2 regions of the Bradyrhizobium sp. BRP56 genome follow, and region 2 is predicted to be linked to the other one. Evidence: riboswitches for the same ligand, from Rfam matches in the RefSeq annotation. Region 2 holds a riboswitch; the other holds the start of a gene.
The links. A riboswitch is a leader RNA that binds a small molecule or an ion and turns the genes downstream of it on or off. The one in region 2 is predicted to bind S-adenosylmethionine.

Region 1: linked by a shared signal. The riboswitch ahead of I6F38_RS15305 (O-succinylhomoserine sulfhydrylase) and the one ahead of I6F38_RS12250 (homoserine O-acetyltransferase) in region 2 are both predicted to bind S-adenosylmethionine.

What each region holds. Positions count from the first base shown of each region.
Region 1 is NZ_JADYVV010000018.1:73,124-78,186, forward strand. It holds gene I6F38_RS15300 (SDR family oxidoreductase) at 1-654, shown strand, start outside; gene I6F38_RS15305 (O-succinylhomoserine sulfhydrylase) at 831-2,024, opposite strand; SAM riboswitch at 2,101-2,180, opposite strand; gene I6F38_RS15310 (2'-deoxycytidine 5'-triphosphate deaminase) at 2,315-3,421, shown strand; gene I6F38_RS15315 (hypothetical protein) at 3,585-4,634, shown strand; gene I6F38_RS15320 (MATE family efflux transporter) at 4,877-5,063, shown strand, end outside.
Region 2 is NZ_JADYVV010000013.1:124,885-129,947, forward strand. It holds gene I6F38_RS12240 (G8 domain-containing protein) at 1-1,135, opposite strand, end outside; gene metW (methionine biosynthesis protein MetW) at 1,315-2,004, opposite strand; gene I6F38_RS12250 (homoserine O-acetyltransferase) at 2,001-3,206, opposite strand; SAM riboswitch at 3,291-3,370, opposite strand; gene I6F38_RS12255 (chorismate mutase) at 3,545-4,393, shown strand; gene hisC (histidinol-phosphate transaminase) at 4,493-5,063, shown strand, end outside.

The sequences.
Region 1 (5,063 bases), on a different contig from region 2:
TCGCGCAAGGCGGATGCCTGCCAGGAAGTCGCCGACGGCATCAAGAAGGCGGGCGGCGATGCGCTCGTCATCCCCTGCAACATCGCGCGCCGCAACGAGGTCGAGGCGCTGGTCTCGGGTACGATCAAGCATTACGGCAAGATCGACATCCTGGTGTGCAACGCCGCGGTGAACCCGTATTACGGCCCGCTGCTCGACATCACCGACGAGGCGTTCGACAAGATCATGGGCTCGAACGTCAAGAGCAACATCTGGCTGTCCGCGCTGGCGATCCCGCAGATGGCCGAGCGCGGCAAGGGCTCGGTCGTGATCATCTCCTCGATCGGCGGCCTGCGCGGCTCGACCGTGATCGGCGCCTACGGCATCTCCAAGGCAGCCGACTTCGCGCTGTGCCGCAGCCTCGCCGGCGAATGGGGCCCGAAGGGCGTGCGGGTCAATTGCGTGGCGCCGGGTCTGGTGAAGACCGATTTCGCCCGCGCGCTGTGGGAGGATCCGGATAATCTGAAGCGCCGCACCGCGTCGACGCCGCTCCGCCGCATCGGCGAGCCCGACGAGATCGCCGGCGCCGTGGCCTATCTCGCCTCCGATGCCTCGACGTTCATGACCGGCCAGACCATCGTGGTCGACGGCGGCGTCACGACGGCTGCGACGTAAGGTCAATCGCTTCAAGAGATCGCGCGCAATCGTCCCACGATCTCGTCATGCCCGGCCTCGTGCCGGGCATCCACGTCTTTGGCGGTTGCTGCGAGCAAGACGTGGATGGCCGGGACTTGACCCGGCCATGACGATGCCGAAGGAACAGCGCACGCCGCCCGCGAGAGGCGTTCGCCCTAGACCTGCTCCAGCGCGCGCTCGAAATCCTCGATCAGATCGTCGGGATGCTCGAGCCCGGCTGAGAAGCGAATGAAACCTTCACTGATGCCGAGCTCGGCGCGGGCCTCCGGCGCCAGGCGCTGATGCGTCGTGGTCGCGGGATGCGTGACCAGGCTCTTGGCATCGCCGAGATTGTTGGAGATGCGCGAGATCTTCAGCGCGTTGAGGCAGCGGAAGGCGCCGGCCTTGCCGTCCTTCACCTCGAAGCCGACCAGCGTCGAGCCGGCGCCCATCTGCTTCTTCACCGTCGCGGCCTGCGGATGATCGGGGCGGCCCGGATAGACCAGCCGCGTGATCTTCGGATGTTTCGCCAGCGCCTCGGCGATCTTCGCCGCGTTTTCGGTCTGGGCGCGGACGCGGACGCCGAGCGTCTCCAGCCCCTTCAGCAGCACCCAGGCGTTGAACGGCGACAACGACGGCCCGGTCTGGCGCATGAAATTGTGGATGTGCTCGGCGATGAAGGCCTCCGACGACAGGATGATGCCGCCGAGGCAGCGGCCCTGGCCGTCGATATGCTTGGTCGCGGAATAGACCACGACGTCGGCGCCGAGCGACAGCGGGCTCTGCCAGATCGGCGTCGCGAACACGTTGTCGACGATCAGCCGGGCGCCGCCGCTATGCGCGATCTCTGCGATCGCGCCGATGTCGAGCACGTCGAGCGTCGGATTGGTCGGGCTCTCCAGGAAGAAGGTCTTGGTGTTCGGCCGCAATGCGCGCTGCCACTGGTCGAGATCGAGACCGTCGACCAAGGTCGTCTCGATGCCGTAGCGCGGCAGCAGGTCCTGCACCACGTAGAGGCAGGAGCCGAACAGGGCCTTCGAGGCCACCACATGATCGCCGGCTTTCAGCGGGGCGAGGATCGCGGTGGTCACCGCGGCCATGCCGGTCGCGGTCGAGCGCGCGGCTTCCGCGCCCTCGAGCTCGATCATGCGGCGCTCGAACATCGCGATGGTCGGGTTGGAATAGCGCGAATAGATGAAGCCGGGGTCCTGGCCCTTGAAGCGCGCCTCGCATTGCTCGGCGGTGTCGTAGACGTAGCCCTGGGTGAGAAACAGCCCTTCCGACGTCTCCCCGAATTGCGAGCGCAGCGTGCCGCCATGGACGAGGCGGGTTTCGGGACGAAAGCGGGCCGTGGTTTCAGATTCAGACATGTGACCTCCGAGGTGGCCATTTCCCCTGGAGAATGGCCACAAAAAAACCGGCCTGGAGCAACCTCCACAAGCCGGGATCACACTGTCCCCGGCCTGTTTAGCGACTTATTTAACGTGGCTGCAAGCCGGCCGGCTCAAATCACCACGGGATAAGTGCAGCTGATATTCCCTCGCGCCCTTTCCGTCAAGACGGTCATCGGATAACCCGTAAAAGCCCATATTATGGGGCTTGATGGCTGCCTGGAGTATGATTTTTGGGCCATCTCGAGGGATCGCCGAGGGACCGCATCGTGTCGTTCACGCTGGAAGATGAATCCAACGGAATCCTGCCCGACCGCATGATCGCGGAGATGGCGGAGGCCGGCCTCATTCTGCCCGCCTATGACTTCGTCGAGAGCCAGATCCAGCCGGCGAGCCTCGATCTCCGCCTCGGTGACATCGCCTACCGGGTCCGCGCCAGCTTCCTGCCGGGCCCCGATGCCACCGTCGCCGAGCGGATCGACGAGCTGAAGCTGCACGAGATCGATCTGTCCGACGGCGCGGTGCTGGAGACCAACTGCGTCTACATCGTGCCGCTGCTGGAGAGCCTGGCGCTGCCGCCGGAGATCGTGGCCGCGGCCAACCCGAAGAGCTCGACCGGACGGCTCGACGTCTTCACCCGTGTGATCGCCGACGGCACCCGCCGCTTCGACATGATCGGCGCCGGCTATCACGGCCCGCTCTATGCCGAGATCAGCCCGAAGACGTTTCCCGTGCTGCTGCGCGAGGGTTCGCGGCTCAGCCAGGTCCGCTTCCGGATCGGCGAGGCCACGTTGACCGCCGACGAGCTCGATGCGCTGCATGCCGCCGAGCGGCTGGTCGATATCGACGATGCCGATCTCTCCGATGGCGTTGCGCTTTCCGTCGATCTTTCCGGCGAGAGCTCGGGCGGCTTCGTCGGCTATCGCGCCAAGCGCCATACCGGCGTGGTCGATGTCGATCGCCGCGGCGGCTATGCGGTCGACGATTTCTGGGAGCCGATCAAGGCCCGGCCCGACGGCAGTCTCATTCTCGATCCCGGCGAGTTCTACATCCTGGCGTCGAAAGAGGCGGTGCAGGTGCCGCCGGACTACGCCGCGGAGATGGTGCCGTTCGATCCGCTGGTCGGCGAATTCCGCGTCCACTATGCCGGCTTCTTCGATCCCGGTTTCGGCTATGCCGGCGCCGGCGGCAAGGGCGCGCGCGCCGTGCTGGAGGTGCGCTCGCGCGAGGTGCCGTTCATCCTCGAGCATGGCCAGATCGTCGGCCGTCTCGTCTATGAGCGGATGCTGGAGCGTCCCGATGCGCTCTACGGCCAGCGCATCGGCTCGAACTATCAGGCGCAGGGCCTGAAGCTCTCCAAGCATTTTCGCGTGTAATTCCGTTTCGCGCGCGCTTAATTCCGTAGCCCGGATGAAGCGCTAGCGAAATCCGGGACGCTGCATACGCGCATTGAGCTGCCCCGGATTGCGCTTCGCTCCATCCGGGCTACGATTGCGCGCGCGAGGCTTTATCTCGCCAACAAGAACAGCGGGAGCAGACATGACCGGAGAGCAGGACGCGCGCGAAACGCAGTGGCGGAAGTGGCGCAGCGTCGCCGATCTCTATCACGCCTTCTTCACCGGACTGATCCTCACCGTGGTCACGCGGCGCGGCACGACTGACGCCGCGGAATTCGTCTTCCGCGTGTTTCGCCGCCAGCAGCAGGAACGCTTCCTGCCCGGCTTGAAGAAGCTCGGCCTCGACGGCCTGCCGCCGGCGGTCGCGGCCGCGCAGTATCATTATCTTTCCAACTGGATCGGCGGCGTGCATGTCGAATACATGTATGAGACGGATCGCAAGGCCTGGATCCGCTATCCGCCGCCGCGCTGGATCTGGAAGGGCACGGCGATCTGCGGCGTGCCCGGCGAGGTCTCGCGCGCGATGCTGCGCGGCTGGCACGCCAACAACGGCGTCGCGCTCGGGGACTTGCGGCTCGGCTTCGTCTGCACCAAGCAGACTGTCGACGGCCAGGACGGCCTCGAGGGCTATTACTGCGAATATGATCATCCGCTCGAGCTCGACCAGCGCCTGGTGTTCGCGCGCCACCTCGAGGCGCCGCTATTCGATTCCAGAACCGCGCCGGCGCTGCCGGTCGACAGCTGGCCGAAGCCGCGGCTGGAAAAGGCCTATCGCAACTACGCGATGGAATATGTGAAGACGGCCGCGCCGGTCATCGCGCAGGTGTTCGGCCCGGAGGACGCGAGCTATCTGCTGCATCTCACCGGCAGACTGATCGGCATGCAGTATTATGACGAGGTCGCGCAGGCGCTCGGCGGCCGCCGTGGCCGTGCCACGGAATTTGCCGCATTCCTGCGCACTCTCTTCGAGTCGCAGGACGATATCGCCGACGTCACCGAATCCGAGGGCCAGTTCGAAATCCGCCAGCAGGGCTGGAAGCTGATGGCCGATGTCGCCGACTATCATCCGGCCTGCGCCAGCGTGCTGACCGGCCTGTTCGAAGGGCTGGCCGCCGGCTGCGGGCGGCATATTCCGGTGCATCTGAAGCCGAACAGCACCGCCGGCGCGCCGTTCGTGTGGTCGATCGGCTAGCGCCAAGGTTCATCCGGGTTCACCTGCAATCGCGCAGGCCCCCCTTGCGCCCCGCGCACGTGGATTCCGCCGCTGCCATGGTAGGGAAACACCATGGCGCGGCTCCCCAGATCGCGCAGAGCGCGATCAGCAAAAGTGGGTACCGGTTTTGCGTCTGATCGCGCTCTGAATCATAAATTTTGGCGCATGACCTTTTCGCCAAACCGCTCACACTTTGGCGGGTCATGCGCCAGGGAGTAGAAATGTCCGATCTCGGCCTCGCCGAAATTCCTGTCGACGAACAAGAGCGGCCGCTGCCGCCGCCGGTGACCAAGCCGGCGCGCAATGCGCTGCTCGACGGGCCGATCCTGCGCACGCTGCTGTGGCTGGCGTGGCCGAACGTGATCGCGCTCTCCGCCGGCACCTGCGTCGTCATCGCGGAGACTTCGT
Region 2 (5,063 bases):
TAGTGTTGTCGTCGGATCCAGGGACCAGCTTTCCGGTCTCGTCGAGATCAGGTGCGGTCTGGGCCCGTTTCGTGTCGGTACGGCCGAGATCCCTGAACTCGGCGCCGTCGATGTTCACACCGGTCTGCTGATGCAGGAACATGATATGGCCGCGCGCCGAAAAGGACGCCGCAGCCTCGGAGCTAACCCTGACATTTCTCGTCAGGTTGCCGATCGGGACGGAGGTGCCGTCCGGCGTCAGATGCGAATATTTGAGCGGCCTATCGAGGACGATACGCTCACCCTCGACGCTGACGATAATTGGCGTTTCGTCCTCGCTATTTAGATCGCTGGTCCCAGGTACGATCAGCTCATCTCCGGCCGACCAGTTCGACGCAGGCCGATCGAACTGGAACACTGCCACCCCGGCCACGAGTTGGCTCTGCGGTATCTTCCAGGCCGTCTTTTCGGCGCCATGAATCCGGATGGCGCCCATCGAAATGAGGCCACCGGCCATGTCGAATGGGTCGTGCTCCCGGTCTCGGAACGTCCGCGCGGCAAAGGTGAGCTTTGCGACGACAGTCTTCGAGACGGGATGATCTACGGTCCCCATTTCGAGGGCGCCGTCGGGCGTCACCACAATCGTTCCGACCTTGACGGAAGTGGCCTGATCGGTACTCCAGACGAGAGCCCCATCGACGCGAATCCAGTCGATTTTGGCCGTGAACTCCTTGTCGATCTTGACGGTCAGCCCGGATGGAATGCGGACTTTCGCGCCGTCGGCAGGCGGCTTCCCTTGTACCCAGGTGGACGGCGCACTCCAATCGCCCGACGATGCGGCGATATCGGTCTCGGAGCACAGGGCTACCAGATCGAGCGCGGCGGAATGCTCTCGATGGCGAGCAAGGTCGGGGACGTGATCTGCCGCATGTCCGGACGCACGCGTGTCGCAGCCTCCATTCAGCAGCGCCAGATGTCCGAGTTGATGCCCATCGGGGATGGACATATTGGCGGCCCACAAGACCCCGGACAGTGCAACGACGAGCAATAGCGCAATCGAGAAACCTGTTCGCATTGTCTTCCCCAGCAAGTGACCATTGCGCGTCAGCCCGATGACCACCAGTTCACGACTGATTCCATCATCTCTGATCCGCATGAGCCACTTTTACACGGCGAGCGCGAACAGGAAAGCTGTACATCGACAACCCAATCCTGTCATCGCCGACGATCTGCATCGGCGGAGATTCCACGTGTTCCTTTGAAGGGTCGAGCACCGGCCTCTGGCCGGTGCTGTGTGCGATCCGATGTCGCAGGTGGCGGCGACGGGTTGACGCTTCACACGGCTTTCACTTGGCCTTGTCGCTCGCCCCCTCCACCCCTGCTGAGCAGGAACACACCCTGCTCGCCGAACATGTTCCACACCCACCACGGCAGGTTGAGCGGCACCGGACGGCCGTAGAGATCGAGCGCCACCGCGCGCTCCATCTTGACGTTGATCTCCTCGCAGAGCTGCACGAAATCCTTGATGGTGCAGAAGTGGATGTTCGAGGTGTCGTACCAGCTCGCCGGCAAATTCTCGGTGCGCGGCATGTGGCCGCCGATCAGGAGCTGCAGCCGCATCTTCCAGAACCCGAAATTCGGGAACGAGACGATGGCGCGCTGGCCAATCCGCAGCAGGTTCTCCAGCACCACCTTGGGCTGCCGCGTCGCCTGCAAGGTCTGCGACAGGATCACGTAGTCGAACGCATCATCCGGATAATTGACGAGGTCGGTGTCGGCATCGCCCTGCACCACCGCGAGCCCCTTGGCGACGCAGCCATTGACGCCCTCGCGCGACAGCTCGATGCCGCGGCCGTCGATGCCACGGCTCTCCAGCAGTTGCAGCAATTCGCCGTCGCCGCAGCCGACGTCGAGCACGCGCGAGCCCGGCCGCACCATGTCGGCGACCAGCAGATGATCGGTGCGATAGCCGCCGGTCCGCTCCGGCGCGATGCCCGGCAAGGGCAATGTCTGCTGCATGCTCATGACTGACCGCCGTCCTTCAGTCCGCGCGCCTTGGCTGCGGCCAGCAGGAAGGCGCGGGAGATGTCGAGGAATTCGGGCACGTCGAGCAGGAAGGCGTCGTGCCCCTTGTCGGTCTCGATCTCGGCGAACGACACCCGCGCGCTCGACGCGTTCAGCGCATGCACCAGCGCGCGCGATTCCGAGGTCGGAAACAGCCAGTCGCTGGTGAACGACACCACGCAGAACCGCGTCTGGATGCCGGTGAACGCCTTCGCCAGCACGCCGTTGTGGTCGGCGGCGATGTCGAAATAGTCCATCGCGCGGGTCAGATAGAGATAGGAGTTGGCATCGAAGCGCTCGACAAAGGACGAGCCCTGGTAGCGCAGATAGCTCTCGACCTGGAAATCCGCATCGAACGAGAAGGTCGGCAGCTCGCGGTCCTGCATCCGCCGTCCGAACTTGCGATGCAGCGCGGCGTCCGAGAGATAGGTGATGTGCGCGGCCATCCGCGCCACCGCCAATCCGCGGTGCGGATGGGTGTCCTCGTCGACATAGCGGCCGCCGCGCCAGTCCGGATCGGCCATCACGGCCTGGCGGCCGAGCTCGTGGAACGCGATGTTCTGCGCCGAGTGGCGCGTCGAGCAGGCGATCGCGAGCGTCGAGAACACGCGCTCCGGATAGGCCGCGGTCCATTGCAGGACCTGCATGCCGCCCATCGAGCCGCCGACCACGCAGAACAGCGTCGTGATGCCGAGACGATCGATCAGCATCGCCTGCGCACGCACCATGTCGGGGATGGTGATGATCGGGAAATCGAGTCCCCACACCTTGCCGGTCGCGAGGTTCAACGACGCAGGGCCGGTCGAGCCCATGCAGCCGCCGATCACATTGGAGCAGATGATGAAGTACTTGTCGGGATCGATCGGCCGGCCGATGCCGACCATGGTCTCCCACCAGCCGGGCTTGCCGGTGACGGGATGGATGTTGTTGACATGCTGATCGCCGGTCAGCGCGTGGCAGACCAGGATCGCGTTGGAGCGGTCGGCATTGAGCTCGCCATAGGTCTGGTAGGCGATCTGGAACGGTGCGAGATCGATGCCGCAATCGAGCTTGAGCGGCTGGTCCATCCCGAACTTCGCCACCAGTGACGACGGGTGGTCGGCCTCATGGGCGCGATCATCGCTCGGGGTTTGTGGGCTCGGTATCGGACGCACGTTGCTCATCTAGGCGACCCTGCCTCCGCGCGGGAGGGCTCGACGGACCTCAGGCCAATAAAAACCCGGCCTGAACAAAGGTTCGGCCGGGAGCTGATAAGGTCCCCGGCCTGTTTAGCGAGTTGTTTAACGTGGCTGCAAGCCGGCCGGCTCAAATGACCACGGGACACAGGGAACGTAGTCCCCACGCCCCCCGCCGTCAAGACAGCCCTGCCCACGGCCAATTGGTTAACCGAACGCGCAAGGCACGCCTGCGACGTTTCTCTTTGCTTTCGCTCCCCGTCTTTCCTAATCAGGGACCCTGTCCGACGCGGCAACAGGCCGCCCCGACGACAAGGTTTGAGAGCATGTCCAACCCACCCCCGTCGCCGCCCTCGCTGCAGGAGCTGCGCAAGGAAATCGATGCGATCGACGAGCAGGTTCACCGCCTGTTGATGGCGCGCGGCGACATCATCGACCGTCTGATCCAGGTCAAGAAGACCCAGGAGGTCGGCTCCGCATTCCGCCCGGCGCGCGAGGCCAGCATGATGCGCGAACTGGTGCGGCGTCATCGCGGCATCCTGCCGCTCGACACCATCGAGAGCATCTGGCGCGTCATCATCTCGACCTTCACCTATGTGCAGGCGCCGTTCGCGGTGCATGCCGATGTTTCCGTCGGCGAGTCGGCCATGCGCGACTCGGCGCGGTTTCACTTCGGCTTCGTGGTGCCTTACGTGTCGCATTTCAGCGCACAGGCCGCGGTCGAGGCGGTGGCGAAGTCGAAGGGCGACCTCGCGCTGGTCTCCGCGATCGCAAGCCGTACGCCGTGGTGGAATGCGCTCGAGGCCGATGGCGCGCCGAAGATCATCGCGCGGCTGCCGTTCCTCGAACGCGCCGACCATCCGGCCGCGCTGCCGGTGTTCGTGATCTCGCGGGTCGCCGACGACGCCATGGTCACCGAGGTGCAGACCTGGAGCGTGCGCGTCTCCGGCTGGAACGCCGATGTCGCCCGCGCGCTTGCCCCGCTCGCCGAGATCGTCGCGGTCCCCGACACCGCCTTCGACGGCGCGGCGCTCCTGGTCTCGGTCACCGGCCACGATTTCGAGGCCATCAAGCTCGCCCTGATCCAGGCCGGCGCCTCGGTGCGCTCGTCGGCCCTCGTCGGCAGCCACGCAACGCGCTATACGGTGCCCTCTAACGGATCGGCCAGGACCTGAAGCAAGAGCCAGCCGCCCGTCCAGACTTTTGTTTTGACGCGTTTTCTTCACGCGAACCGGTATCCACTTCGCTCGAAAACGCTCTGTTCGGAGTTGATGATGTCCCGCCCCGTGCCGAACCCCGGCATCCTCGATATTGCGCCCTACACGCCCGGCAAGAGCCCGGTGCCGGAACCGGGCCGCAAGGTGTTCAAGCTGTCCGCCAACGAGACGCCGTTCGGTCCGTCTCCGAAGGCGATCGCGGCCTACAAGGCCGCGGCTGACCATCTCGAGGACTATCCGGAGGGCACCTCGCGCGTGCTGCGCGAGGCGATCGGCCGCGCCTACGGGCTCGATCCCGACCGCATCATCTGCGGCGCCGGCTCCGACGAAATCCTCAACCTGCTGGCGCACACCTATCTCGCGCCCGGCGACGAGGCGATCTCGACCACCCACGGCTTCCTGGTCTACCCGATCGCCACCATGGCGAACGGCGCCAGGAACGTGATCGCGGCCGAGACCAATTTCACCGCCGACGTCGACGCCATTCTCAAGGTGGTGACGCCGCGCACGAAACTGGTCTGGCTCGCCAACCCGAACAATCCGACCGGCACCTACATCCCGTTCGACGAGGTCAAGCGGCTACGCGCCGCGCTGCCGTCGCACGTGCTGCTGGTGCTCGACGCCGCCT